2 regions of the Mesorhizobium sp. P3_A8 genome follow, and region 1 is predicted to be linked to the other one. Evidence: predicted binding sites of a transcription regulator. Region 1 holds the regulator's gene; the other holds the start of a gene.
What was found. The regulator PhoB, encoded in region 1, activates phosphate uptake and scavenging genes when phosphate is short. The targets are predictions, from matches to a motif close to TGTCATNNANCTGTCAT.
Positions count from the first base shown of each region.

Region 2: AC1DX4_RS04935 (RNA degradosome polyphosphate kinase) is a predicted target of PhoB. The motif match lies at 9,019-9,035, and genes of this name have one in related genera.

Region 1 is NZ_JBFUGI010000013.1:32,949-43,481, reverse strand. It holds gene AC1DX4_RS27005 (CHASE domain-containing protein) at 1-400, opposite strand, end outside; gene AC1DX4_RS27000 (ATP-binding cassette domain-containing protein) at 553-1,353, opposite strand; gene AC1DX4_RS26995 (sugar ABC transporter permease) at 1,367-2,698, opposite strand; gene xylF (D-xylose ABC transporter substrate-binding protein) at 2,844-3,884, opposite strand; gene AC1DX4_RS26985 (ROK family protein) at 4,156-5,400, shown strand; gene phoB (phosphate regulon transcriptional regulator PhoB) at 5,413-6,102, opposite strand; gene phoU (phosphate signaling complex protein PhoU) at 6,122-6,829, opposite strand; gene pstB (phosphate ABC transporter ATP-binding protein PstB) at 6,855-7,658, opposite strand; gene pstA (phosphate ABC transporter permease PstA) at 7,655-8,506, opposite strand; gene pstC (phosphate ABC transporter permease subunit PstC) at 8,510-9,493, opposite strand; gene pstS (phosphate ABC transporter substrate-binding protein PstS) at 9,561-10,533, opposite strand, start outside.
Region 2 is NZ_JBFUGI010000002.1:168,587-179,119, forward strand. It holds gene AC1DX4_RS04900 (sensor histidine kinase) at 1-566, opposite strand, end outside; gene fumC (class II fumarate hydratase) at 773-2,170, shown strand; gene AC1DX4_RS04910 (DoxX family protein) at 2,348-2,770, shown strand; gene AC1DX4_RS04915 (DoxX family protein) at 2,940-3,347, shown strand; gene AC1DX4_RS04920 (serine hydrolase domain-containing protein) at 3,354-4,406, opposite strand; gene AC1DX4_RS04925 (hypothetical protein) at 4,441-5,061, opposite strand; gene ppx (exopolyphosphatase) at 5,134-6,669, opposite strand; gene AC1DX4_RS04935 (RNA degradosome polyphosphate kinase) at 6,669-8,870, opposite strand; gene AC1DX4_RS04940 (zinc-finger domain-containing protein) at 9,099-9,344, shown strand; gene AC1DX4_RS04945 (FAD-dependent monooxygenase) at 9,364-10,533, shown strand, end outside.

The DNA of each region.
Region 1 (10,533 bases):
CGCGCCAGGGCTGCGTCGTGTCCGGATAGACCGGATGGCTGGCGCCGAAATCGTGGAGGATGTCGCGTTCGACCGCCGCTTCGTCACCCGTCTTGACGAGGCCGAGGAAGCCGATGCCGCGTAGGCCGGCGAAATTGTTGTCGACATCCAGCGCGTTGAAGAACGCCTTGAACTCGTTCTGGGAGATGTCGCCATTGCGGGCGTCGAACAGCGCCTGCGTCGACCGCAGCAGCGACAAATGCAGGTCGATACGGCTCTCGATCCTGTTGAGGGCGTCGTCGGCCGCCGCTTCGAACTTGATGCGGGAGGCTTCCTGCGTCGCGAAATAAGCGTACCCCGCCATGGTCATGCTGATCAGCGCAACGGCGATGAACGCGACAATCGGAAAGAGTTTCTTCAACGGATGATGCGGTCCATGGGGCAATACCGGACCTTTATGGGCAAGTCGCCGGGCCAACACAATGGCAAGGCCAAGCCATCGCGATCACTGGCATATCACGTGACCGGCAACCGGCCATGCCGATCAAACCCATACCGGACCGCCCGCAGGCCTCAGGCGGCGATCTTCAGCGCGCCCGGCCCGGGAATGGCACCCGGAGGACATTTGCCCAGGATGATCATGCCGAGCACCTCGTCCTGCGTCACATCGGTGGTGCGCGCGGTGCCGACGACCTGGCCGTTCTTCATCACGCAGACCCGGTCGGCCAGTTCGAACACATCGTGGATGTCGTGGCTGATCAGGAAGATGCCTATACCATCGGATTTGAGCTGCTTGACCAGTTCGCCGACCTGCGCCGTCTCCTGCGGGCCAAGGGCCGCCGTCGGCTCGTCCATGATCAGGATGCGGGCGTTGAACAGGATCGCGCGTGCGATCGCCACCGACTGCCGTTGGCCGCCAGACAGCTTGATCACCGGCTCCTTGAAGCGCTGGAAGCGCGGATTGAGCCGGCCCATCACCTTGCGCGCCTCGGCCTCCATCGCAACGTCGTCGAGCGTGCCCCATCCGGTCATCAGCTCGCGGCCGAGGAACAGATTGGCGGCGGCGTCGACATTATCGGCCAGCGCCAGCGTTTGGTAGATCGTCTCGATGCCGTATTTCTTGGCATCGCGCGGATTGGCGATCGAAGCCTCCTCGCCATTGACGAAGATCTGGCCGGCATCGCGCTTGTAGGCGCCGGACAGGATTTTGATCAGCGTCGACTTGCCGGCGCCGTTATGGCCAAGCAGCGCCACGACCTCGCCCGGGAAAAGATCGATCGAGGCGTCGTCGACGGCCCGGATGCCGCCAAAGGCGATCGAGATGTTGCGCATGTCGATCAGGGCGGTGGCTGCAGGAGCAGTCTTGTCAATCATGGCGATGCCTCCCCTAAACGCGCTTGCGGTAAACAGTGTCGAGCCACACGGCGATGACCAGCACTGCGCCGACGACGATGCTCTGCAGCGGCGAGTCGATGCCGAGCAGCACCATGCCCGACTGCAATGATTGCATCAAAAGCGCGCCCAGCATGGCGCCCATCACCGTGCCTGCGCCGCCGGCGAGTGACGTGCCGCCGATGACAGCGGCGGCGATGACCAGAAGCTCGTCCAGCGTGCCCAGCGCATTGGTCGACGCGTTGAGGCGGGCCGACGAGATCGCCGCGCTGATCGCGGCCAGCACACCCATAATCATGAACACCTTCATGGTCACCCAACGGGTGTTGATGCCGGCAAGTTCGGCCGCCTCCGGATTGCCGCCAATGGCAAAGACATAGCGGCCGAAACGCGTGCGCTTGGTGATGAAGGTCATGATAATGCCGACAGTCACCGCCATCAGCACCGGTATGGCAATGCCATGCGCGATGAACAGCCCGCCTGCGGGAATGGTAATGCCGTTCTGCTGGGCGTACTGGCGCACGATGCCGATCGGCCATGGATAGGAATTGGCGATCCAGACGGCGCCAAGGATGGCGGCGCAAGCAACCACGCCAAGCAAGGTCTCGGCCCAAACCGGGCGCAGCGGAAAGTTGAACCGCTTGCGCTGCGACCTGCCGTTGAGCAGCATGAAGGCGACCGCCACGCAGGCGACGACACCGACGATCCAGCTGGCGGTAGCGCCGATCGAGCCGCGTGGTCCGCCGCCCATCAGCTGGAAGGTTGTGTCGAGCGGCGCGACCGTGCGCCCGCTGGTGATCAGCCATGCCATGCCGCGCCAGACCAGCAGGCCGCCCAGCGTCACGATGAAGGCCGGAACCTCCATATAGGCGATGATAAAGCCCTGGAATGCGCCGATCAGGAGACCAAGCACCACACCGGCCGCCAGCGCGATGATCCAAAGCCACGGATTTCCAAGCTGGAAACCGATGACGCGAATGAGGAATTCGGCCTGCGCCACGCCCATGATCATGCCGATCACGCCTTCGACGGATCCGACCGAGAGGTCGATGTTGCGCATGACGATAACCAGCACCATGCCGGTCGCCATGATCGCGACCGACGAGGTCTGCACCGATAGGTTCCACAGATTGCGCGGTGTCAGGAAAAGCCCGCCCGACAGGATATGGATGCCGACCCAGATGACCAGCAGCGCCCCGACCATGCCGAGCATGCGCGTGTCGAGTTCGGTAGCCTTGAGGAACCGTCCAACGGCGCTGAGTTCGGATGCACGCGCCTTGTCCGCCGCGGTGCTGCCGACCGGTTGATTAGAGGTCGTGTCGGTCATGCTATCCTCCCACCGGTTTACCGTCTGGCGCGGATGCCGGAACATGGATGCTATTTGCTTTCCGCAGTCATTTGAAGCGGGAAGCCCCTTGAGAAACGCCGCGGCTTTTGGGCCGCGGCGTCGATATCGAACGGTATTACGCCGTTTAGTTGCAGGCCGCGACGCTGCCGGCGGCGACGCCCGCACAGACTTCGTCCTTCTTGATCCAGCCGGCGTCGATGACGACGTTTAGATTGTCCTTGGTGATGGCGACCGGGGTCAGGAACAGCGACTTGACGGTGTTGCCGCCAGGCGTCGTGAAGTCCTTGACGCCGGCGATGTCGGTCATCTTCTTGCCGTCGGCCAGCTGCGAGGCGATCTCGGCGGCGTTCTTGCCGAGCTCGCGCGCGTCTTTCCACACCGACACGGTCTGGGTGCCGAGCGCGATGCGGTTCAGCGCGGCATGATCGCCGTCCTGGCCCGACACCGGCACGGTGCCGGCCAAGCCTTGCGCCGTCAGCGCCGCGACGACGCCGCCGGCGGTGCCGTCATTGGCGGCGACCACGGCATCGACCTTGTTGTCGTTGGCCGTCAGGAACTGCTCCATGTTCTTCTGGGCGTTGGCGGGCAGCCAGCCGTCCGTATAGGCTTCGCCGACATTCTTGATCTTGCCGCTGTCGATGGCCGCCTTGAGCACTTCCATCGAGCCCGAGAACAGGAAGTCGGCGTTCGGATCGGCGCCCGAGCCCTTGATGAAGACATAATTGCCTTCCGGCTTGGCCTTGAACACCGCAGCCGCCTGCAAGCGGCCGACTTCCTTGTTGTCAAAGGTCAGGTAGAAGACGTCCTTGTTCTCGATCAGGCGGTCATAGCCGACGACCGGAATGCCTTCGTCCAGCGCCTTCTGCACGGCCGGGCCGATGGCCGAGGCATCCTGCGCCAGGATGATCAGCGAATTGGCGCCCTGCGAGATCAGGCTTTCGACATCGGTAAGCTGCTTGCCGGGATTGGACTGCGCATCGGCGGAGATGTACTTGTCGCCGGCGGCCTCGATCGCCTTCTTCATGGCGGCCTCGTCGGTCTTCCAGCGCTCTTCCTGGAAGTTGGACCAGGAAACGCCGATGACCTTGTCCTTCGCCTGCGCGACCGACACAAGCGTCAGCGACATGGCGACACCCGCCAGGATGGCGGCTGTGAATCTCTTCATGATATTCCTCCCTGCGCCGCGTATGGCGCGACCAAACTGGCCCTAAGGCCGGCACAGAGGCTCTATTTTTTCGAGCCTCGAAAAAACACTGATCCAACACCGGAACGCTGTCAACAACGATTCTGATGGATTTTGATGTCCTCATGAATTTTTTTCGAGCCTCGGAATAAATAAATGACAGGACGGGCCGCTTCTGCCAGTATTTGACCGTGTCGCCGGCAGCGTTCGAGGGGCTGGAGGAACCGCGGCGACCGGGAGGATGTGGGAAAACATGTCGGTCGGAATCCGCCACGACGATTTGCGCCGGCGCAACCGCGCGATGGTGATTGCGGCCGTGCGCCGGGCCGGTCGGCCCTCGCGCACCGAGATTGCCGCGACCACCGGCCTCAGCCACTCGACCATATCGGCGATTTCTTCCGACCTGATCGGCGAAGGCATACTGGCCGAAGGCAAGCCGAGCGAGGCCGGCGCACTCAAGCGCGGCCGGCCGCAGGTCGGCCTCGGCCTCAACCCGGAGGCTGCGGCTGTCATGACCGTGGTGCTGTCGCTGAATTTCCTCTCCGTCGCCGTCATCGACTATGCCGGCCAGGTGGTATCGGAAGAACAGCGCCGGCTGGACACGCTGACCATGTCGCGCGAGGCGCTGATCGGCGAATGCGTCGCCATTGTACGGCGCCGCCTCGAGGATCCCGATATCGACGTGCGCAGCGTCGCCCGCATCGCGCTGGCGATCCAGGGCATCACCGACACCGAGGCCCGGGCGATGCTGTGGTCGCCGATCACGCCGCAGACCGACATCGCCTTCGCCGACATCCTCGAGGCAGAGTTCGGCATCCCAGCCACCATGGAGAACGACTGCAACATGATGGCGGTGGCGCTGCGTTGGCGCGATCCCGAGCGCTACCGCGACGACTTCATCGCCATCCTTCTGTCGCACGGCATCGGCATGGGCCTGGTGCTGAAGGGCGAGCTGTTCACCGGTACCCATTCCTCGGGCGGCGAGTTCGGCCACATGATCCATCGGCCAGGCGGCGCGCTCTGCCGCTGCGGACGCCGCGGCTGCGTCGAGGCCTATGCCGGCAACTACGCCATCTGGCGCAACGCCAGGCAGCTCAGCGAGGACACCGAGCCGGTCGCCGATGTCAGCGACGCGCAGATGCGGGCACTGGCCGCGACGGCACGGGAACGCGACGGGCCCGAGCGCGAAGCCTACCGCAAGGCCGGTGAGGCGCTCGGCTACGCCCTCGGCAGCCTGTTCGCGCTGATCGACCCCGCACCCGTCGCGATGGTCGGCGTCAGCGCCGCCGCCTTCGACCTGATCGAGCCGGCATTGCGCGAGGCCATCGCCCAGACGGCCGGCGGCCAGCACTCGAAATCGATTTCCTTCGACACCGAACCGAACGAACTGCCGCTGATCCGCGAAGGCTGCGCCATGCGCGCCCTGACCTTCGTCGACCAGGAGATTTTCGCGCCGGGCGTGCAGGCGAGAGCTGGCACCGGCAAGAACGTTGCCTGAATCAGGTCCCGCTCAATCTTCCCTGATCGCGTAGCCCGCGCCACGAATGGTTCTGATGACATCGGGCATGCGGCCATTGTTGACCGCCTTGCGCAGGCGGCCGACATGCACGTCCACCGTACGCTCGTCGATATAGATCGTCTCGCCCCAGACATTGTCGAGCAACTGGCTGCGCGAGAAGACGCGGCCGGGATGGCGCATCATGAATTCGAGCAGGCGGAACTCGGTCGGCCCGAGCCGGATCTCGCTCTTCTTGCGATAGACCCGGTGCGATTCACGGTCGAGCACGATGTCGCCGACCTTGAGCACGCTGGACAGGACTTCCGGCTTGGCGCGGCGCAGCAGCGCCTTGACGCGAGCCATGAATTCCGGCGTCGAGAACGGCTTGACCAGATAGTCGTCGGCGCCGGTCGAGAGCCCACGGACGCGGTCGCTTTCTTCGCCCCGCGCGGTCAGCATGATGATCGGCAGCCGCTCGGTCTCGGGCCGCATCCGCAGGCGCCGGCAGAGTTCGATGCCGGACACCGCCGGCACCATCCAGTCGAGCACCAGAAGGTCGGGCACGTTCTCCTGCAAGCGGATCTCAGCCTCGTCGCCGCGCGGCACCACCTCCACCTGGTAGCCTTCGGATTCAAGATTGTAACGGAGCAGCACCCCCAGCGGCTCCTCATCCTCCACCACCATGATGCGTGGCGCGATCATTGATTGGTCACCTCTTGCGTCAGGCCGCGGGCGCCGACATCGCCGTCTCGTCCTGCTTGGGACGATTGGCGGGCAACTGCGTGCCGGTCAGGACATAGTAGGCGTTTTCGGCGATGTTGGTCACGTGGTCGCCGATGCGTTCGAGATTCTTGGCGCAGAACAGCAGATGGGTGCAAGCCGTGATGTTGCGCGGATCTTCCATCATGTAGGTCAGCAGTTCGCGGAAGACGGAGGTGTATTTGACGTCGATGCGTTCGTCGTCGGCGCGCAGCTTCGCCAGTGCGGCGGCATCGCGCGCCGCATACTCCTCGATCACGCCCTGCACCTGGATCAGCACCAGCTGCGCCATGGCGTCGATGGAATGCGACAGGTCGCGCGGCGTGGCGCTGAGACCAACGGTGCCGACACGCTTGGCGATGTTCTTGGCAAGATCGCCAATGCGTTCGAGATCGCCGGCCATGCGGATCGAGCCGACGACGTGGCGCAGATCGTCGGCCATCGGCTGGCGCTTGGCGATCAGCGTGATGGCGCGATCGTCGAGTTCGCGCTGGCGCGCATCCATGATGGCGTCGTCGGAGACCACGCGCTGTGCCAGTGCGTTGTCGGAATTCAGCAGCGCCTTGGTGGCGCCGCCGACCATCGAGCCAGCGAGATCGCCCATGTCGCTGATCAGCCTGCTGATCTGTCCGAGATCCTCGTCGAAGGCTGCGACTGTGTGTTCGGCCATGATCCTGGTCCTCGTATGCGTGCGATCAGCCGAAGCGGCCGGTGATGTAGTCTTGCGTGCGCTTCTCGCGAGGCGACGTGAAGATCTTCTCGGTTTTGTCGAACTCGACCAGCTCGCCCAGATACATGAAAGCGGTCTGCTTCGAGACGCGCGCCGCCTGCTGCATGTTGTGGGTGACGATGACGATCGTGTAGTCGGCCTGCAGTTCGTCGATCAGCTCCTCGATCTTGGCGGTCGACAGCGGGTCGAGCGCCGAGGCTGGCTCGTCGAGCAGGATGACTTCCGGCTTCACCGCCACGGTGCGGGCGATGCACAGCCGCTGCTGCTGGCCACCGGACAGGCTGAGGCCGCTGGCGTTAAGCTTGTCCTTGACCTCGTTCCACAGGGCTGCGCGCTTCAGCGCCTGCTCAACGCGGCCGTCCATCTCGGCCTTGCTGATCTTCTCATAGAGCCTGACGCCAAAGGCGATGTTCTCATAGATCGACATCGGGAACGGGGTCGGCTTCTGGAACACCATGCCGATCTTGGTGCGCAGCAGGTTGAGATCTTGCGAGCGGTCGAGGACGTTCTGGCCGTCGAGCAGCACCTGGCCCTCGGCGGTCTGCTTGGGATAGAGCTCATAGATGCGGTTGAAGACGCGCAGCAGCGTCGACTTTCCGCAGCCCGACGGTCCGATGAAGGCGGTCACGCTGCGCTCGGGCAGCGACAGCGTGATATCCTTCAGCGCCTTCGACTGGCCGTAGTAGAAGTTGAGGTTCTTGACCTCGATCTTTACCTTGGCGGCTGCCTCGGCGGCGATCGTCATGTCTGGAGACAACATCTGGCTCATTTGTCCTCTCTGCGTCCGGTCAAGCTGCGCGCAACGATGCTGAGCGCGAGAACCGTCAATGTGATGATGAGTGCGCCAGTCCAGGCCAGCTGCTGCCATTCCTCGTAAGGGCTGAGAGCGAACTGGAAGATGGTGACGGGCAGGCTGGCCATCGGCGCGTTGAGATTGCTCGACCAGAACTGGTTGTTCAGCGCCGTGAAAAGAAGGGGTGCGGTCTCGCCGGAGATGCGGGCGATGGCCAGCAATATGCCGGTGACGATGCCGGACATTGCAGCGCGGTAGGCAACCGACTTGATGACCACCCAGCGCGGGGCGCCGATCGCGGTGCCGGCTTCGCGCAACGCGTTGGGCACCAGGTTGAGCATGTCCTCGGTGGTGCGCACGACGACCGGGATGACCAGGATGGCGAGAGCGACGGCGCCGGCGATCGCCGAGAAGTGCCCCATCGGCCGCACCATCAGCTCATAGACGAACAGGCCTATGATGATCGACGGCGCCGACAGCAGGATGTCGTTGATGAAGCGCACCACGGTGGTGAGCTTCGAGAAGCGGCCGTATTCGGCCATATAGGTGCCGGCCAGCACACCGATCGGCGTGCCGACGATGATGCCGATGATGGTCATCACGATGCTGCCGTAGATGGCGTTGAGCAGACCGCCGGCATCGCCGGGCGGCGGCGTCATTTCCGTGAAAACCGCAAGATTGACACCTGAAAGGCCTTTGTAGAGCAGGGCGCCGAGGATGAGCGCCAGCCAGGCAAGGCCGATGCCGGCGGCGGCAACGCACAGCGTCATCATCACGCCATTCTTGCGCTTGCGGCTCTGGTGAAGCGACGTGGCTGTCGACATCGGTCAGGCTCCCGTGCGGGCGTCGATGCGCATCAGCATGTAGCGTGCGATGGCAAGGATCAGGAAAGTGATGACGAACAGGATCAGGCCGAGCGCCACCAGCGAAGAAGTGTAGAGATCGCCGACCGCTTCGGTGAATTCGTTGGCGATGGTGGCGGAGATTGTCGTTGCCGGCGCGAACAGCGAGGTCGAGATGCGGTGCGCGTTGCCGATGACGAAGGTCACCGCCATGGTTTCACCGAGCGCGCGGCCGAGGCCGAGCATGACGCCGCCCATGATGCCGATGCGGGTGTAGGGAATGACGACGCGGCGGGTTACTTCCCAGGTGGTGCAACCAATGCCGTAGGCCGATTCCTTCAGCACGGGAGGCACCGTGTCGAAGACGTCCTTGGTGATCGAGGTGATGAACGGCAGCACCATGATGGCCAGGATCATCGACGACGTCAGCAGGCCGATGCCGTAGGGCGGGCCGGCAAACAGGCTGTTGAGGCCGGGAATGCCGTGGAACACGCTGATGACGAAGGGCTGCACCGTCGTCTGCAGGAACGGTGCCAGCACGAACAGGCCCCAGATGCCGTAGATGATCGAAGGGATGCCGGCCAGCAGTTCCACCGCCATGCCGATCGGGCGCCGTAGCGGGCGTGGGCAAAGCTCGGTGAGGAAGACGGCGATGCCGATGCCGAGCGGCACGGCGATCAGGATGGCGATGGCAGAGGTGATGATGGTGCCGTAGATCGGCGCCAGGGCACCGAATTTCTCCGTCACCGGGTTCCAGCTTTCGCTGGTCAGGAAGGAAAAGCCGAAGGTCGAGAGGGCTTGCCAGGAGCCGGCAAACAGCGAGATCGCAACGCCGCCGAGCAGGACCAGCACCAGGATCGCGGCAGCACGGGTCATTCCGTGGAAGATCGAGTCGGTCAGCGCGAAGCGTCGGACGATGGCATCACGCGAACCTCTAACGGCTGGCAAGGCTTCCTGGACAGCGCTCATGTCAAGCTCGGCTCTTTCGAATTGAAGGAAAAGGAGCGCCGCAAGCGCGGCGCTCCTTCAAGGGATGTTACTCGCCGGCGTAGACGGGCTTGCCGTCGGTCTGGATGTCGGTCTTCCACGAAGCCTTGATCAGGTCGACGACGCTGTCGGGGATCGAGACGTAGTCGAGCGCCTTGGCGGTTTCCTTGCCGTCCTTGTAGGCCCAGGCAAAGAACTTCAGGGCTTCGCCGGTGGCGGCGGCATCATCCGGAGCCTTGTGGATCAGCACCCAGGTGGAAGCCGCGATCGGCCAGGTGGCGTCGCCGGGCTCGTTGGTGATGATGACGTTGAAGTTCTTGGCAGTCTTGAAGTCGGCATTCGAAGCGGCAGCGCCGAAGGATTCGAGCGACGGCTCGACGACCTTGCCGGCTGCATTCAGCATCTTGGAGTAGGACAGGTTGTTCTGCTTGGCATAGGCGTATTCGACGTAGCCGATGCCGCCATCCGTCTGCTTGACGGTGTTGGCAACGCCTTCGCTGCCCTTGGCGCCAACGCCCGTCGGCCATTCGACGGCCGTGTCCGAACCAACCTTGTCCTTCCAGTCGGGCGAGAGCTTCACCAGATAGTTGGTGAAGTTGAAGGTGGTGCCCGAGCCGTCCGAACGATGTACGACGGCGATCGCGGTCGACGGCAGGGTGAGGGTGGGGTTCAGCGCCTTGATCGCGGCATCATCCCAGGTGGTGATGGCGCCGAGATAGATCTGGGCAATCGTCTGGCCGTCGAGGACGAGTTCGCCCGGCTTGACGCCGGTGAGGTTGACGATCGGCACGATGCCGCCCATCACCATCGGGAACTGCACGAGGCCGTTCTTTTCCAGGTCGGCGTCAGACATCGGCTTGTCGGTGGCACCGAAAGTCACGGTCTTGGCGATGACCTGCTTGATGCCGCCGCCGGAACCGATCGACTGGTAGTTGAGGCCGATGCCGGTATCCTTCTTGTAGGTGTCGGCCCACTTGGCGAACACCGGGTAGATGAAGGTCGAGCCGGCGCCGGAAAGGTCA
Region 2 (10,533 bases), on a different contig from region 1:
AGCGGGTTGCGCAGGTCATGACCGAGGACCGCGATGAACTGCTCGCGCAATTCCTTGTTGCCGCGCTCGTGCAGGGTTTCGGCACGGGCGGCGTCCAGCCGCTCGGCCGCGTCCAGATGGGCCGCGATCAGTTCGGCGAACAGTTTGAACATGCCGATGATTTCGCGGTTCTTCAGCCGCGCCGGACGTGGGTCGATGGCGCATAGCGTGCCGAAGAACTGCCCGTCCTTGCGGATGATCGGCATCGATATGTAGCTCTGAAAACCATATTGCGCGGGCGTGTGGTGGCCGCAAAAAACCGTATCATCGGCAACGCTATCAATCACCACGGCTTCATGGCTGGCGCGAATCTCGTTGCAGATGGTGGTTTCGACCTTCAGCTCGCCACCCGGAGCCAAGCCGAAATCGATATTGTCGAGCACGCTGCAGACGATCCAGCGATCCTCGGTAACGCGGGCGACCGCGGCAAAGCCCATTCCAGTGGTGCGGCAAACGACGTCGAGAATGGTCGGAATGGCATCAATGCGTACGATTGCATCTATGTCGTGCTGGAAATCGTGTGCCACGTCTACCTGATCAGAATTCCGTTGCGCGGCACCGTATTTGACGGCTCGGTATCTGTCATCAAGCTAAAATGCGCTTTCGTGCCGCCACGGCGCTTTCTCAGTCCAGACTTGAACCGATTTGCATCCATACCGCCCGCAATCTCCGCTTGAAGCCATTTGTGCAACGCGATACGCCGTTGCCCAAATCGACAGACCGGAGACTTGCCGTGAGCACGCCAAAGACCAGAACCGAAACCGATACGTTCGGCCCCATCGAGGTTGCGGCCGACCGCTATTGGGGCGCGCAGGCGCAGCGCTCACTCGGCAATTTCAAGATCGGCTGGGAAAAGCAGCCGGTTTCGGTCGTGCGCGCGCTGGGCATCGTCAAGCGGGCGGCGGCGGAAGCCAATATGGAGCTGAAGCGCCTCGATCCCGCGATCGGCAAAACGATTGTCGAGGCGGCGCAAGAGGTCATTGACGGCAAGCTCAACGACCATTTCCCGCTGGTGGTCTGGCAGACCGGCTCGGGCACGCAATCCAACATGAACGCCAATGAGGTGATCTCCAACCGGGCGATCGAGATGCTGGGCGGCGTCATGGGCTCGAAGAAGCCGGTGCATCCCAACGACCACGTCAATATGAGCCAGTCGTCGAACGACACCTATCCGACGGCCATGCACATCGCCTGCGCCGAGCGCATCGTGCACGATTTGTTGCCAGCGTTGAAGCACCTGCACAAGGCGCTTGCCGCCAAGAGCCGAGAGTTCAACCACATCATCAAGATCGGTCGCACGCACACGCAGGATGCCACGCCGCTGACGCTGGGCCAGGAATTCTCAGGCTATGCGGCGCAGGTCGCCTCATCGATCAAGCGCATCGAACTGACGCTGCCCGGCCTGCAGGAACTGGCGCAGGGCGGCACCGCTGTCGGCACCGGCCTCAACGCGCCGGTCGGCTTTGCCGAGCGGGTGGCTGACCGCATCGCCGCCATCACCGGCATCGCCTTCGTCACCGCGCCGAACAAGTTCGAGGCGCTGGCGGCACACGATTCCATGGTTTTTTCGCACGGCGCCATCAACGCGGCGGCCGCCGCGCTGTTCAAGGTCGCCAACGACATCCGCTTCCTCGGTTCCGGCCCGCGCTCGGGTCTCGGCGAATTGTCGCTGCCGGAAAACGAACCCGGCTCGTCGATCATGCCGGGCAAGGTCAATCCAACGCAGTGCGAAGCGATGACGCAGGTCTGCGTGCAGGTGTTCGGCAACAACGCAGCGCTGACCTTCGCCGGCAGCCAAGGCCATTTCGAGCTCAATGTCTACAACCCGCTGATGGCCTACAATTTCCTGCAGTCGGTGCAGCTGCTCGCCGACGCATCGGTCTCCTTCACGGACAATTGCGTCGTCGGCATCGAGGCGCGTGAAGACAATATCAAGGCGGCCCTCGACCGCTCGCTGATGCTGGTGACGGCGCTTGCGCCGACCATCGGCTACGACAACGCCGCCAAGATCGCCAAGACGGCGCACAAGAACGGCACGACGCTGCGCGAGGAGGCGCTGGCCACCGGACTGGTCAGCGAGGCCGACTATGACCGGCTGGTGCGGCCGGAGGACATGACGCATCCGGGGTAAGGTGTTTTTCGGCGGGATAATTTGCTCCCGTCACCACATCACCCGACACAAATTTCGCGCTTCCTGGCCGATCACGGAAATGTACAACCTGTGAACGATGTGTCGCCGGATAGGCGGCTTTGGTGAACAGTCGGTATCGTCTATCTCTCCGGCATTCAACCCATTCGGAGAGTCCCCATGTCCATCAACACTTCCGCCGCCGGCGCCGGCACCGCGTCCAACAGCGCTGTCACCATCCTGCTCGGCCGCATCCTGCTCGCGGTCATTTTCCTGCTTTCCGGTTTCGGCAAGCTCACCGCCATTTCCGGCACCGCTGCCTATTTCGGCGGTATCGGCCTGCCCTTTCCGACCGTAACCGCCGTTGTCGTCGGCCTGATCGAACTGCTCGGCGGCCTTGCCATCCTCGTCGGCTTCCAGACCCGGATTGCCGCCTGGGTGCTCGCGGTCTTCACCATCGCCACCGGGCTGGTTGCTCACACCGGCTGGGCCGACCAGATGCAGATGATCCAGTTTCTCAAGAACCTCGCCATCACCGGCGGCTTCATCTTGCTGGCTTCCTCAGGCCCGGGCGCCTATTCGATCGACGCCAAGCGCGGCTGAGCCTCCCCTCCCAAGCCCCCTCCCAGGTCTTGACAGAAGCGGCGCGGAATTTTTCGCGCCGCTTTTTCGTTGTCTGAAGTAGCCGGTTCGGTATCGGCGGCAGCAGCGCAGGCGTAGACTGCGCGGTGGCTGGCTCGGACCCAATCAGGCGCCGGCAAGGGAGGTGGCCATGGCTCGCAACGCATTGCTTCTGGTTTCGCGGCTGCTGTTTGCCGTGATGTTCGTACCGTCAGGCTTTCAGGCGCTCGCCAACATCGCCGGCACTTCAGCCTATTTCGCCGGCCTCGGTCTGCCGTTGCCGACGCTCGCCGCCTGGGGCACCGGCCTGTTCGAGCTGATCGCCGGATTGCTGGTCCTCGTCGGCTTCCAGACCCGGATCGTGGCGCTGCTGCTGGCGGCCTTCTGCGTCGTTGCCGGCTTTATCGGCCACTACGGCCAGGGCGCTGACGATGCGATGCTCGCCTTCCTGCACCAGCAAATGCTTATGAAGGACATTGCTATATCAGGCGGTTTCCTGGCGCTGGCGATGGCTGGTGCCGGAGCCTGGTCGGCCGATGGACGCGGCAGCGAGACTTGATCTCGATTAAAGACGCAGGAAATTGGCCAGGATGATCTCGCGCCAGACGCGCGTCGGCGTCACCCAGGCATCCCAGGCATTGTACTTGCCGGCATAGATGACGGCCGCGATGTCCGCCTCGGGCATCAGCCAGAGCCGCTGGCCGCCATTGCCGAAGCCGGCATGCCACGGTTTGGGAGCATCGAAGGCTGGCGCGGGCGCGTCGCCGATGAACCACAGCCGACCATAGCCGAGGCCATCGGGCGTCGAAGTCGCCGATGTGAACGATGCCGCGATCCAGCTTTCCGAGACGATGCGCTGCCCGTTCCACTCGCCCTTGCGAAGAAGCAACTGACCGATCTTGAGCAGATCGCCAGCGGTCAGCCTGAGCCCCGAGGCTGCCGAGGCGATGCCATCGTTACCGGCCGACCAGTGGAACCGCCCGATGCCGAGCGGCGCGAACAGTGCTTCACGCGCGAAGTCCGGCAGCGATTTGCCGCTGCCTCTCTCGATGATCGCGCCAACGAGCGCCACGCTGCCACCGGAATAGATCCAGCGGCTCCCGGCTTCCGCGATGATCGGCCGTTCGAGGACGAAGCGATAGCGGTCGGGGGCGAGTTCCATCGCGATCTCGCTGTTCAGCGGATCGCTGTAGGGACGGTTCTCGTCCCATTCCATGCCGAGCGTCATCGTCAGTGCGTGGCCGATGGTGATCCTGGCGCGGGCCGGGTCGGCGGCGAGACCTGCATATTCGGGAAACTGCGCGACAAGCGGCGCTTCGGGCGGCGGCACCAATCCCTTGTCGAGCGCAATGCCGTAAAGCAGGCTGACAATACTCTTCGTCACCGAGCGCAGATCGTGCAGCGTGCCGGCGTCGAAAGCGACATGACCGAGGGGCCGCCCCCATTCCCCATCGGCGCCTTCCGCGTAGTGCTCCAGGAAGACTTGCCCGGCGCGGGCGGCGAGAACCACGTGCAGATCGCGCAGCAGACCGGATTCGATGCCGGCGACGAGCTTGCGATGGATCGTGGGATCGAAACCGAGGGATTTCGGCGATTCGCCGCTAGGGGACGGCGACATGGGTTTCCGTGTAACGGTCATCGACCCACTCACATCAGTCCGAGAAAACGAAGTTTGCCAACCGACTTACATTCACGGGCTGTGAGGCAAGGCCTCCGTAACCCAGACGGCCGACACCTATGTAGAGACATAGCTGTCTTTTTCGTACTGCTTCAGACACCCATTCGTATCCAAAATCGCTTTGCGCTTTGACGTAATTCCGAAGGTTGCCGTCTATCGCGACGTACACATAGCCATCTGATTGAATCAGCTCTCTTCTCTTCAGGTATGGCAACAGATCGACCCTGCCAAAGATGGGCCTGATCGACCCTCCGATGGTCTGCGCCTTATCAAACAGAGCTTGGTTGATACCTTGAGAACACGGCTGAAGTCGCGAGAACAAATCAGCCTTCGAGAGAGACTTCATGAGCTTGAATATGTCGGCGCTTGGCTTGAATACGAAGTAATTTATTTTCTCTCCGTGCTTGGGCGCCACGAGCATCCGGTGAAAATTAAACGGCATTCTTTCGCCATCGCCCTTTGGATAAGACCGATCGAACTTGAATGTCCCTTTGGACTCAAGGGACAAGGTGTAAAGCGTCTGCGCTCTTGCTGATCCGACGCCCAAAAAGCCGAGGGCTGAAAGCAACAACAGCAATATCTGGCTGCATTTCATGTATTTTCTCCGCCCCGCCGCCCCCAGTCGTCGCCCTCTTCCGATCCGCCCCAGGGAACACGGCTCCCGATGCTACTTCACCGACACGCTCGGCCCGCCCTCGACCGCCAGCACCAGCCTGCGGTTGGTGATCCGCGCCAATTGCGCCAAGCGGCCGGCCGGCCGCTCGCCGTAGAGGTCGGAGAGCGACGCCGGCAACACCAGCGCCAGCACGCCGTTGGCGCGCTGTTCCCATTTCAGCCTAGGCATGATGCCGGGCATCGAGGCCGTCAGCAGATAGACCACCCGCATCATCGCCGCCAGCACCCGGGCCCGCTCAAGGTAGCGTGGCGTAGCCAGCGCCTTGATTTCGGGTGCGATGGATTCGTTGAAGATGCCGTCGTGACGATAGGCGCTGGCCAAAGCCAGGAAGGCACGGCCGGGATGGTCGACGCCGTAGAAAGAGGCATGGGCAATAATGTTGAGCGACTGCCTGCCGCGATATTCGGGATGCGCACGCCAGCCGATATCGGCCAGCAATGCGGCTGCGTGGCGGTAGCGCGCCTCGTCCTCGGTCTCGTCGATGCCGAAGGCGGCAAAGGATTTGGCCGTCCAGTCGACCAGCTCGTGCGCATGGGTGACGGAGCGCGAGCGCAACCGGGCGAGCTCCTCGGACGCCGAAATCAACGGATCGGCCTTCTGCTCCGCCTCATCGAGCAGCGAATAGAGAAAGCCTTCTCGTACGCCGAGCGCCGAGACGATGATCTTCGACGGCTGCATCGCCGCCATGATCTCCTGCAACACGATGGCGCCATAGGGCAGCAGCGAGCGGCGGTTCTTCGAAACGCCTTCGATCCCCTTGACCTTCTCGATCTCGGCTTTGGCCACCTGCTTGAGAAAGTTCGCCGCACTGTCGGCTGACATCTCGTAATGGTGCATGACGCCGAGCGGGTAGTTGTTCATCTCCATGTGCAACCGGGCGAGGTTTCGCCAGGTGCCGCCGACGGCGTAAAAGGGCCGGCCCTGCCCGCCCTTCAACAGCTTGGCCCGCGCCAACTCGTCGCGCGCGATCTTCTGCGCCTGGGTGAGCGAATTCTTCGCCATGTCCTGCAGACGCAGGCCACCGAGCGGCAGCGTTATGCCGTCACCGATCGCCTCGCCATTGACGTCGACGAGTTCGAGGCTGCCGCCGCCCAGATCGCCGGCAATGCCATTGGCCGGATGGAAGCCCGAAATGACACCAAGCGCCGAATAATGGGCTTCCTGGCGCCCGCTGATGACGCGGATCTCGGTCTTCAGCACCTCTTCGGCGCGGTGAATGAAATCGGGGCCGTTGATCGCCTCGCGCGCGGCGGCGGTAGCCAAGACATACATATGCTCGGAGCCGGCCTGATCGGACAGCGCGCGAAAGCGGCGGAACTCTTCCATCGAGCGCGTCACCGCCTCGGGGTCGAGTTTGCCGGTCGAAACGATGCCGCGGCCAAGACCTGCCAGCATCTTTTCGTTGAACAGCATGGTCGGCGAGCGCGCCAGCCCTTCATAGACAACGAGGCGGATCGAATTCGACCCGATGTCGATGATGGACAGCGGTCGGCGGTCCTGCAGCCGGCCCTGGGAATCAGACAGCATCAGGTGGACGCTGCGGCGTTCTTCTTGCGGCGCTTGAACTGCGCAATGCGTTTGGGCGCATGCGACTTCAGCGCGTCACCCCGTCCCGACAGGCTCGGATTGGTCATGAAATATTCCTGCGCGTTGAACGGTTCCTCGCCCTCCTCCAGCACCACGCGCCGGGAGGTTCCATCTGCCAATACGTCGAAACTTTGCTGATTGTCCATGATGTTGCCCAGCATGATCTGGCCCAGGATCTGTTCATGCACAGTTGGATTGGTGATCGGCACCATGGTTTCGACGCGGCGATCGAGATTGCGCGGCATCAGGTCGGCCGAGGAGATGTAGACGATCGCTTCATCCGAGGGCAGGCCATGGCCGTTGCCGAAACAATAGATGCGGCTGTGTTCGAGGAACCGGCCGACGATCGACTTGACCCTGATGTTTTCCGACAGGCCCGGCACCTGCGGCCGCAGGCAGCAGATACCGCGCACGACGAGGTCGATTTCCACCCCGACGCGGCTGGCATCGTAAAGCGCGTCGATGATGATCGGGTCGACAAGCGCGTTCATCTTCATCCAGATGCGCGCCGGCTTTCCTTCCAGCGCATGGGCGACTTCGTCGGAAATGTGCTTCAGGATGCGGCTTCTCAGCGTGAATGGCGAGATCGCGATCCGCATTTCATCGGTCGGCTCGGCGTAGCCGGTGATGAAATTGAACAGCTGGGCGACATCGCGGGCGATCGTCGGATCGGTGGTGAAGAAGGACAGGTCAGTGTAGATACGCGCGGTGACCGGGTGGTAGTTGCCAGTGCCGAGATGCACGTAGTTGCGCAGCTTGCCATCCTCGCGCCGCACCACCAGCGACATTTTGGCGTGGGTCTTCAACTCGAGGAAGCCGAACACGACCTGCACGCCGGCGCGCTCGAGATCGCGCGCCCAGCGGATGTTGGCTTCTTCGTCGAACCGGGCCTTGAGCTCGACAAGCGCGGTCACCGACTTGCCGGCCTCTGCCGCGTCGACCAGCGCGCGCACGATCGGGCTGTCGTTGGAGGTGCGGTAAAGCGTCTGCTTGATCGCCACCACTTCGGGATCGGCCATCGCCTGGCGCAGGAACTGCACGACGACGTCGAAGGATTCATAGGGGTGGTGGACGACGATGTCCTTCTCGCGAATGGCGGCAAAACAGTCGCCGCCATGCTCACGGATGCGCTCGGGAAAGCGCGGATTGTAGGGCGTGAACTTCAGGTCATCGCGGGGGATGGAGACAATCTCGGAGATCTGGCTGAGCGCCAGCGGTCCGGTGAGCACGCTGATACGGCTCGATGAGACACCGAGCTCGCCAGCGACGAATTCGCGCAGTTCGCCAGGCATCAGCTTGTCGAATTCGATGCGGATCACCGAACCACGGCGGCGGCGTTTCAGCGCCGTCTCGAACAGGCGCACGAGATCTTCCGACTCCTCCTCGACCTCGATATCGCTGTCTCGAATGATGCGGAACGTGCCGGAACCCTTGACCTCGTAGCCCGGAAACAGCTTGCCGATATAGAGGCCGACCGCCTCTTCCAGCGGAATGAAGCGGACATGGTGCTTGCGATCGGGCAAACGGATGAAGCGCTTCAGCGCCACCGGCAGGCGCAAGAGCGCACTCATCTCCTCGCCATTCTTGCGGTGGCGCAGCTGCAACGCCATCGAGAAGCCGAGATTGGGAATGAACGGGAACGGATGCGCCGGGTCGATCGACAGCGGGGTGAGCACCGGAAACACCTGGTCCTGGAAATGGTCCTCCAGCCAGACCTTCTCGTCCTTGGTCAGAGCGTCGCGGGTGATGCTCTCGATGCCTTCCTTGTTGAGCAACACTGTGAGTGCCGAAAGGCTCTTCTGCTGGTCTTCCTGCAGCCGTTCAACCTCGCGCAGCAATTGTTCGAGCTGCTGCTCGGGCGTGCGGCCATCGGGGCTTTTCAGCGTGATTCCTTCGCGCACCTGGCCCGCAAGGCCAGCGACACGCACCATGAAGAACTCATCGAGATTGGCTGCCGAGATCGACAGGAAGCGCACACGCTCCAGCAGCGGATGATGGGTGTTCAGCGATTCTTCGAGCACGCGGCGATTGAACTGCAGCCAGGAAAACTCGCGGTTGACGAAGCGATCGGGGTTGCCGCCTTCCGAACTGGCCACCTCGACATTGACGAATTCGCTCTGCACCGGCTTCAGTTCGTTCATGTTCCTGCCCGTAACCGTTCCTTTTGCAGCGCCGCCAGATGGCGATGGACGCTCTAACATGCCGTTGTGACGCATGATCGGTCGCGGAATCGCTTTGCGTCCGCGCTCACGCGCTTAACCGGCTTAACTTATCCTCTGACAGGCTTTTGCGACAGTTTGATTTCATCGATCTTGCAAAGAGACCTGTTATGATCCAGATGCATGCGTGACTGCGTTAAGGAGACGACGATGGCAGGCGGTTCCATTCCCCATTTCCAGAACGATGCGGGCCATCCGGCGATCGACATCGGGGTCAAGGAATTCATGTGCACGGGCGCCAACCCGCCTTTCGACCATCCGCATGTGTTTCTCGACATGGGCGACGACAATGAGAAAGTCTGCCCCTATTGCTCGACGCTCTACCGCTATTCGCCGAAGCTGAAGGCGTCGGAAACGCTGCCGGCCGGCTGCCTCTACATCGACCAGGCCGCCTGATTCTTTCGCGACAGCCCTGATGGACGACACGCGCTCCCGGCAAGTCGTCATCGCCGGAGCCGGCGTCGCCGGGCTGACCGCAGCCATTGCCTTTGCCGAACGTGGCTACCCTGTGCAGGTTTTCGAACAGGCACAGCGCCTGGAAGCGGCAGGCGCCGGCATCCAGCTCTCTCCCAACGCGACACGGATCCTGCGCCAACTCGGCGTGCTCGACCGGCTTCTGCCGGCAGCGGTGCGGCCGGAGGCCGTGGTGCTGAAGGACGCAAGGACGCTGCGAGAACTCGCGCGGGTACCGTTGGGACAAGCCGGGGAAAGCCGCTGGGGCGCTCCCTATCTCGTCGCGCACCGGGCCGACCTGCAGAGCGCACTGATGGCGCGTGTTGCCGAGATGCCTGATATCCATCTCACAACCGGCGCACGCGTTGGCCAAATTGCCACTGGTCCCCATGGCGTCACGGCAAGTGTGGAGACCGGAGGCGACACCACCGAGACGCATGGCTTTCTGCTGGTCGGCGCCGATGGCGTGTGGTCATCGGTGCGCGGGCTCGCCGGTTCGAAAAGCGGGTTTGCGTCAAGCCATTTTTCCGGCGAACTGGCATGGCGCGCAACCGTGGCGACCGACAGCCCCGCCGGACAGGCCTTTGCCGCCATTGGCGCTGCCGACTGCGTCACCACTTTCCTCCATCCCGGCTTCCACATGGTCGCCTATCCCGTCCGCAAAGGCAGCGCCTTCAATCTTGCCGCCTTCACCAGGGGCGAGCGCATCGCGGAAGGCTGGTCGGGCCATGCCGACCCCGCCATCCTTGGGGGAGCCATGCGCGGTACCGTGCAGGCGTTGGGAAGACTTGTCGCATTGGCCGGCCCCTGGACGGCCTTTCCGATCCATACCGTTGAACAACCGCGGTGGGCGAGTCCGCAGGGCATCGCGCTGATCGGCGACGCAGCTCATGCGATGACGCCGTTCGCGGCACAGGGCGCGGCAATGGCTATCGAGGACGCGGCGATGCTTGCCAATCTCGTCGCCGACTTTCCAGGCGACCCGAAGCAGAGCCTCACCATCTGGGAGAACCTGCGGCGGCGGCGCGTCGAAAAGGTGCGCAAGCGCGGCGCGCTCAACCGGCTCGCGTGGCATGCGTGGGGTCCGGTAGCGATTGCACGAAACCTGGTGCTGGCGACACGGCCAGCAGAG